Regions from separate parts of the Mesorhizobium sp. KR2-14 genome, predicted to be linked through region 3. Evidence: predicted binding sites of a transcription regulator. Region 3 holds the regulator's gene; each other region holds the start of a gene.
What was found. The regulator LexA, encoded in region 3, represses DNA repair genes until DNA is damaged. The targets are predictions, from matches to a motif close to TGTTCNNNNTGTGTTCNG.
Positions count from the first base shown of each region.

Region 1: the regulator LexA is predicted to act here: its motif matches at 922-939, upstream of ABLE86_RS06685 (PA0069 family radical SAM protein).
Region 2: the regulator LexA is predicted to act here: its motif matches at 1,197-1,214, upstream of ABLE86_RS11965 (DNA recombination protein RmuC).

Region 1 is NZ_JBDZDR010000002.1:451,200-453,465, reverse strand. Features, by position in the region: gene moaB (molybdenum cofactor biosynthesis protein B) at 1-207, shown strand, start outside; gene ABLE86_RS06690 (glycosyltransferase) at 220-726, opposite strand; gene ABLE86_RS06685 (PA0069 family radical SAM protein) at 1,005-2,159, shown strand.
Region 2 is NZ_JBDZDR010000003.1:617,316-619,581, forward strand. Features, by position in the region: gene ABLE86_RS11965 (DNA recombination protein RmuC) at 1-1,164, opposite strand, end outside; gene def (peptide deformylase) at 1,266-1,796, shown strand; gene ABLE86_RS11975 (TraY domain-containing protein) at 1,882-2,172, shown strand.
Region 3 is NZ_JBDZDR010000001.1:73,913-76,178, forward strand. Features, by position in the region: gene glp (gephyrin-like molybdotransferase Glp) at 1-280, shown strand, start outside; gene lexA (transcriptional repressor LexA) at 569-1,288, shown strand; gene ABLE86_RS00345 (ComEC/Rec2 family competence protein) at 1,317-2,266, opposite strand, start outside.

The DNA.
Region 1 (2,266 bases), on a different contig from region 3:
GGCACCTCCACCGTGCAGTCGCGCGCCACCGGCGGCGTGGTCAACGCCACCTTCGTCTTCGTGCTGCCGGGTTCGCCCGGCGCCTGCAAGGACGCCTGGGACGGCATCCTCAGGCCGCAGCTCGACTACCGCCACATGCCCTGCAATTTCGTGGAGATCATGCCGCGCCTGGACGAGCACCTGAAGCGCGGCGGCAAGTCGGCCTGAGCCGGCCGTCCTTCAAACCGGCATCGCCACGCGGATCTCTGCCCGAAGGCGCTTCGTGGCCAGGCCGCGCGCCAGCGCCTCGGATGTCGTGGCCCGGCGTGAGAGCGGATGCGCCTGCGCCTTGCGGATCAGCAGTCCCTCCGTCAGCGCTCGCTCGCGCGCAAACAGTTTTCTGAACAGGGGCAACCTGTCGGCAGGCGAACGCGCGAACCGTGCCGGCATCGCCATCATTTCCATGTGATGCTCGACCGCCTCGGTCCAGCCGTCCACCAGCCGCGCGCCGGGCTCCAGCAGCAGCAGCCAATCGCTTTTTGCCTGCACGATGCCAGCGGCGATGCCGCCTTCGGCAAGAAAATGGCAGCCGGTCTGCTCCGCCACCTGCCGCGTCTGGTCGGTTGACCCGAGGTCGCAGACAATCACCTCGCGCACCATGCCCACCACGGCCGCGCCGACCAGCGACGACAGCGTGCGCGCAAGCGCTTCCTCATTGTTCCTGGTTTCGATCAGGACGCTCAGCATCGCCCTCGCCTATCCCAAACCGCGCCCAATTGCCATTGCCTTATACCGTCGCCCTCGACGCTAGCGATTGGCGCCGCCCGCCCCACCTCGTCATCCTCGGGCCGAAGCACGAACGATAGCGAAGTGCGCAGGTCCCGGGGACCCATGCCGGTCGGCCAAAGCTGCCGCTGCGGCGCAGGAAGCTATCGCTCAAAAAGTTCTTGCTTTGTTCTCTTTCCGGTAATAGGAATAGTTTCATGAACGGCAAGAGTCGCCGGCCACCTCTGGAGACGAGCGGAATGGAACCGATCGCGCGCGCTGATGCTGCGGCTTTCAGGGACGGAGGTTCCGCGATGGCCAATGCGGTGATCGAGGATAGCGGCATCCGCATCAACGCCGAGCGTCGACGCGGCCGCGCCGCCGGCATCAATCCAACCGGCCGCTTCGAACCGGTGACCCGCCACGTCTTCGACGACGGCTGGGACACCATCGAAGAATTGCCCCCGTTCAAGACCGAGGTGCAGACCGAACGGCCGCGCACCATCATCACCCGCAACAGCTCGCCCGACATTTCCTTCGACCGCTCGATAAATCCCTATCGCGGCTGCGAGCATGGCTGCGTCTACTGTTTCGCGCGGCCCACCCACAGCTATATGGGCATGTCGCCGGGGCTTGATTTCGAGTCGAAGCTGTTCGCCAAGCCCGATGCGGCGAAGCTTCTCGACAAGGAACTGTCGAAGCCTGGCTATCAGCCGCGCACCATCGCCATCGGCACCAATACCGATCCCTACCAGCCGATCGAGAAGCAATGGCGCATCATGCGCGAGATCCTCGAGGTTCTCGAGGCGCGCAAGCATCCGGTCGGCATCGTTACCAAGTCGGCGCTGGTCGTGCGCGACATTGATATCCTGTCGCGCATGGCCGAGCAGGGTCTCGCCAAGGTGGCGCTTTCGGTGACGACGCTCGACCGCGTGATCGCCCGTACCATGGAGCCGCGCGCAGCCACCCCTACCCGCAGGCTGGAAGCGATCCGCCAGCTCAGCGATGCCGGCATTCCGGTCGGCGTCATGGTGGCGCCGATCGTTCCGGGCCTCACCGACCCGGAGATCGAACGCATTCTGGATTCGGCGTATGCGGCCGGGGCGCGCGAGGCGGGCTATGTCATCCTGCGCCTTCCGCTGGAAGTCAGCCCGATCTTCAAGGACTGGCTGCTGCGCCACTATCCCGACCGCTACCGCCACGTCATGTCGCTGATCCGCTCGATGCGCGACGGCAAGGATTACGACGCCGAATGGGGCAAGCGCATGAAGGGCACTGGCCCCTATGCCTGGCAGATCGGGCGGCGCTTCGAGATAACCGCGCGCAGGCTCGGCCTGAACCTTCGGAAGACCCAGCTTCGGACAGACCTCTTCGTGGCCGGTGAAAAGCAGTACGAGCAGCTCATGCTGTTCTGACCAGGCCGGCGGGCCGCTGCAGCGGCCCTTCCGGCAGTGCATCCCGTTCGGCCTGACCCAACTGCCGACGGTGTCCTTCCCGGCTTCCGCCCCGAACCCGGAAGGAC
Region 2 (2,266 bases), on a different contig from region 3:
GCGCGTGGGCGGGCTGGCCTGCTCGCCGCCGGCGGCGGTGTCGTCGCCGAGTTCCAGAGTTTCGATTTTCGCGCCGCGCCGGGTGATCTTGCCGGTGGAGATGAGGATATCGTCGATATCCTTGGCGGCCTGGCCGAAATGGCCCTGCAGCTTGCGCACCCGCTCGTCCAGCCGCGAGACGTCCTCCATCAGCCGGATCACCTCGCCCTGGATCAGGTGTGCCTGCTCGCGCATGCGCGCATCCTTCAGGATCGCCTGGATGACCTGGATGGATAGCATGAGCAGCGAGGGCGAAACGATGACAACGCGCGCCTTATGCGCTCGGTGCACCAGCGCCTCGAAATTCTCGTGGATCTCGCTGAATACGGATTCGGAGGGCACGAACATGAAGGCCGTGTCCTGCGTCTCGCCAGCGATCAGGTATTTTTCGGATATGTCGCGGATATGGACCTCGACATCGCGGCGGAAGGCCTGGGCGGCGAGCTTTTGCGCGTCAGGGCCTTCGGCGGCGCGGATGGCGTTCCACGCCTCCAGCGGGAACTTGGCGTCGATGACCAGCGCCGGGGCGCCATTGGGCATCTTGACCACACAATCGGGCCGGCTGCCATTGGAAAGCGTGGCCTGGAACTGGTAGCCGCCGTGGGGCAGCCCGTCGGCGACGATCGCCTCCATGCGCGACTGGCCGAAGGCGCCGCGTGTCTGCTTGTTGGACAAGATCGCCTGAAGCTGCACCACCTGGCCGGCGAGCGACTGGATGTTGTTCTGCGCCGTGTCGATGACGGCGAGCCGCTCCTGCAGTTTGGCCAGACTTTCGTGAGTGGATTTCGTCTGCTCGGTCATGGTCTGGCCGAGGCGGCCGGTCATTGCGTCCAGCCGCTGGCTGAGCGACTGGGTGAGCTCGGCCTGCCGTGCGCCGAACAGTTCGGCCATGGCGCCCATGCGGCCCTGCATCTCGGCCTGCGCCCGCAGGATGGCGCCCATGCGCGCCTCGGCCTCGGCGGCTGCGAGCGCCCGCGAACGTGAAGAGCGCCACAGCGCGAGCGCCAACATGGAAAGCAGCGCGGCCATGAAGACGCCGACAAGACCCAAGGCCTGGCCAAGCGTGAATGCGCTGGCGCCAAGCCGAAGGGCCGGCTGCGAAAGAAGGGCGGGCAGATCGCTCATCGCCGCAAGATACGCGATTCGGCGCCTGAGGAAAGATCAAAACAAGAACATTTGCAGGGTCGGCAGTTGACGCTTTTTGTGCGAGGTCTTAGGTGAAGCGCATGACGATAAAGCCGCTGATCATCCTTCCCGATCCTGTCCTGCGCCAGGTTTCCAAGCCCGTAGAGCGCGTGGACGAAGAGCTGCGCAAGCTGGCCGACGACATGCTGGAGACGATGTACGACGCGCCGGGCATCGGCCTCGCGGCGATCCAGATCGGCATTCCGCTGCGCATGCTGGTGATTGACCTGGCCAAGGAAGGCGAGCCGCCGGCACCGATGGTCGTCGTCAACCCCGAGATCCTGCACGGCTCGGACGAGCGCTCGCTGTACGAGGAAGGCTGCCTGTCGATCCCGGACTATTACGCCGAGGTCGAGCGGCCGGCCACGGTGCGCGCGAAATTCCTCGATCGCGAGGGCAAGCAGCAGGAGATCGTGGCCGAGGGGCTCTTGGCCACCTGCCTGCAGCACGAAATCGACCACCTGAACGGCGTGCTGTTCATCGACCATATCTCCAAGCTGAAGCGCGACATGGTGATGCGCAAGTTCAAGAAGCTGGCCAAGGACCGCCCGCCGAGCCGCATGGTGGGGTAACACCCGGGCTTTGAGCCTGTTTCGGTTGTAGATTGCGGGCTCGCAGCTTGGCTGATATCGTCGATATCAAGCTATGGAGGCGCATGTGAGCGATCTGTTGATCAGAAACATGCCGGACGCCTTGAAAGCCGATCTGGCAAAGAAGGCCGAGCAGAACGGCCGTAGCCTTTCCGAGGAGGCGAAAGCGCGTCTGCGAAAGAGCCTCCTTGAAGACGTCAACGCTGAGACACAACCCAAGCAAAATGCCTATGACGCGATCAGAAGCATTTTCGTCGAAGCGGATTCATTGATGAACGACGAGGAGCACGCCGAATTCATGCGTGCGATCGAGGAAGGCCGGAGGGATACAGGGCGGCCTGTTCCTGAATTCGAATGATCGTCCTCGACACGAATGTCGTGTCCGAGGTTTCGCACGAGCGATCGAATCCAGCTGTTGTGGCCTGACTCAGGGCGAAGGACGAGGCCGAACT
Region 3 (2,266 bases):
TTTCCTGAAGCCGCTTCTGTCGCGGCTTGCCGGCCGTCCCTTCGAACCCGACCTGCGCCAGGCCGTTCTCGGCAAACCGATGGCGGCGAACGGCCGCCGGCAGGACTTCGTGCGGGCGGTGTTGCGAGAAGGGCATGACGGCCCGGTGGCGACGCCCTTCGAAGTGCAGGATTCGTCCATGCTGAGGACATTCGCGGAAGCCAATGCGCTGATCATCCGCGATCCCTTCGCCCCGGCAGCGCCGGCCGGCGCCCCTTGCACGGTTCTGAAGCTGCGCTGACTGCGCGCGGCTTCCCACGGTCTACACCGCAATGGATGCCGCCCTCCGGAAGCCGGTCGCGGCGCGATTGAGGCTTGGTGCGCAAAAGGCGGAAATTGCGCGGAACCAACCCCTTGCGCCGCTTTGCTGCAGCAAGGTGGCAAAGGTGGAGCGGAGCACGCCAATATCTCAGCCGGCAACCGATTTGCGCGTCTTCATGGAAATTTAAACAGTTGCAGAACACAACTGGAACAGATAGTGTTTGTTCTGGTTTTGTTTTGGGGGTCGATTCTCCCCGGGGGGCTGGCCATGCTGACGCGCAAACAACACGAGTTGCTTCTCTTCATTCACGAGCGGCTGAAGGAATCCGGCATACCGCCTTCCTTTGACGAAATGAAGGACGCGCTGGACCTTGCTTCCAAATCCGGCATCCACCGGCTGATCACCGCACTGGAAGAGCGCGGCTTTATTCGCCGGCTGCCCAACCGGGCGCGCGCGCTTGAAGTGCTGCGCCTGCCCGATTCCATTGCCCCCGGCCTCACGCCTCGCACCAGGTTCTCGCCCAGTGTGATCGAAGGCAGCCTCGGCCGCCGCGCCGCCCCGGAGCCGGCTCGCGCGCCTCTGGCCAGCAACGACGAATCCGGGACGGCGATCTCGATCCCGGTTATGGGCCGCATTGCCGCCGGCGTGCCCATCGACGCAATCCAGCACAAGACCCATTCCATCACGGTGCCGCCAGAGATGATTTCCGGTGGCGAGCACTATGCGCTCGAGGTCAAGGGCGACTCCATGATCGAGGCCGGCATTTTCGATGGCGATACGGTCATCATCCGCAACGCCAATACGGCCAATCCCGGCGAGATCGTGGTGGCACTGGTGGACGACGAGGAAGCGACCTTGAAGCGCTTCCGTCGCAAGGGGGCGTCGATCGCGCTCGAGGCTGCGAACCCGGCCTATGAGACGCGCATTTTCGGACCTGATCGGGTGAAAGTCCAAGGCAGGCTGGTTGGGCTGATCCGCCGCTATTGAACCGGAGCCGGCGGGCACCGAGCTCAGCTCAGTCTTCGGCGTGGTGCGGTGGCGGCGTCCGTGCGTTTTGCGATGATCCACGCGGTTCGGCTGACTTGGCCTCCGACTTTTTGACGTAGGGCGCCAAGCCTCGTGCCTCGCGCGAAAACTGGCGATGGGCATGCCATGGCCGATATGGCTCGCCCACCGCGTAGTGAACTTCCGCGCCTTGGCTGCCCACCTCGCCGCCACCAAGATTGACGACGGCGCTGCCGAATTTCGCCAGATCGCGCTTGGTGATGACCAGCATCCCCTCACGCCGACAGATGTTTTTGGCGGTGGCGTCGTCGACGACAATCACGGCGGCATATTCGCAGACGGGACGCGCGATTGCCGGGTTTGCCGCGTGAACTACAATCGCGCCGGAGGGATGCACGGCAACGCAGAGGCTGTCGTGGCAGTCGAAGCCTGAGCTTGGCGCTTCATCTTGCCCCGTTTCGGCTTTTGGTAGCGCCGGCGGCTGCGTTCGGATTTTCGGCGGCGCAATGCCCTCGCCTTCGACTTCCGCGCCTGAAATATCGCGATCCGTAACTGCAGCCTGGTTGCTCAGCTTCTGCGCAGTGCGCGACCTTCCCTTGCCGGCGCTTCTTTTCGAAGTGGTGTTGACCGGGCTGACGAGTTCCTCGGCCCGTACCGCCCGTTTCCAGTTTTCGATGGTAAAGGCGTTCGGCCTTGCTCTGTTGACCGCAAGTTTCCCACCGCCGAGCGGCACCGCAACGAGCCGTCCGTCTTCGGAAACGAAAACGTCGGGCGTGCGAACATCGGTCAGCGTCAGCGCGCCGGCAAGTACAGCCGGCACCGCCAGCAGCCGCAGCCAGGTCGAGGCCATGCAGGCAAACACCAGCGCGACGGTAAGCAGCACCAGCGAATGCGCTGAGATGAGTCCCACCGCATCGATCGGCGATCGCTCAGATATCCAGCTCGACACTGCGATCATCA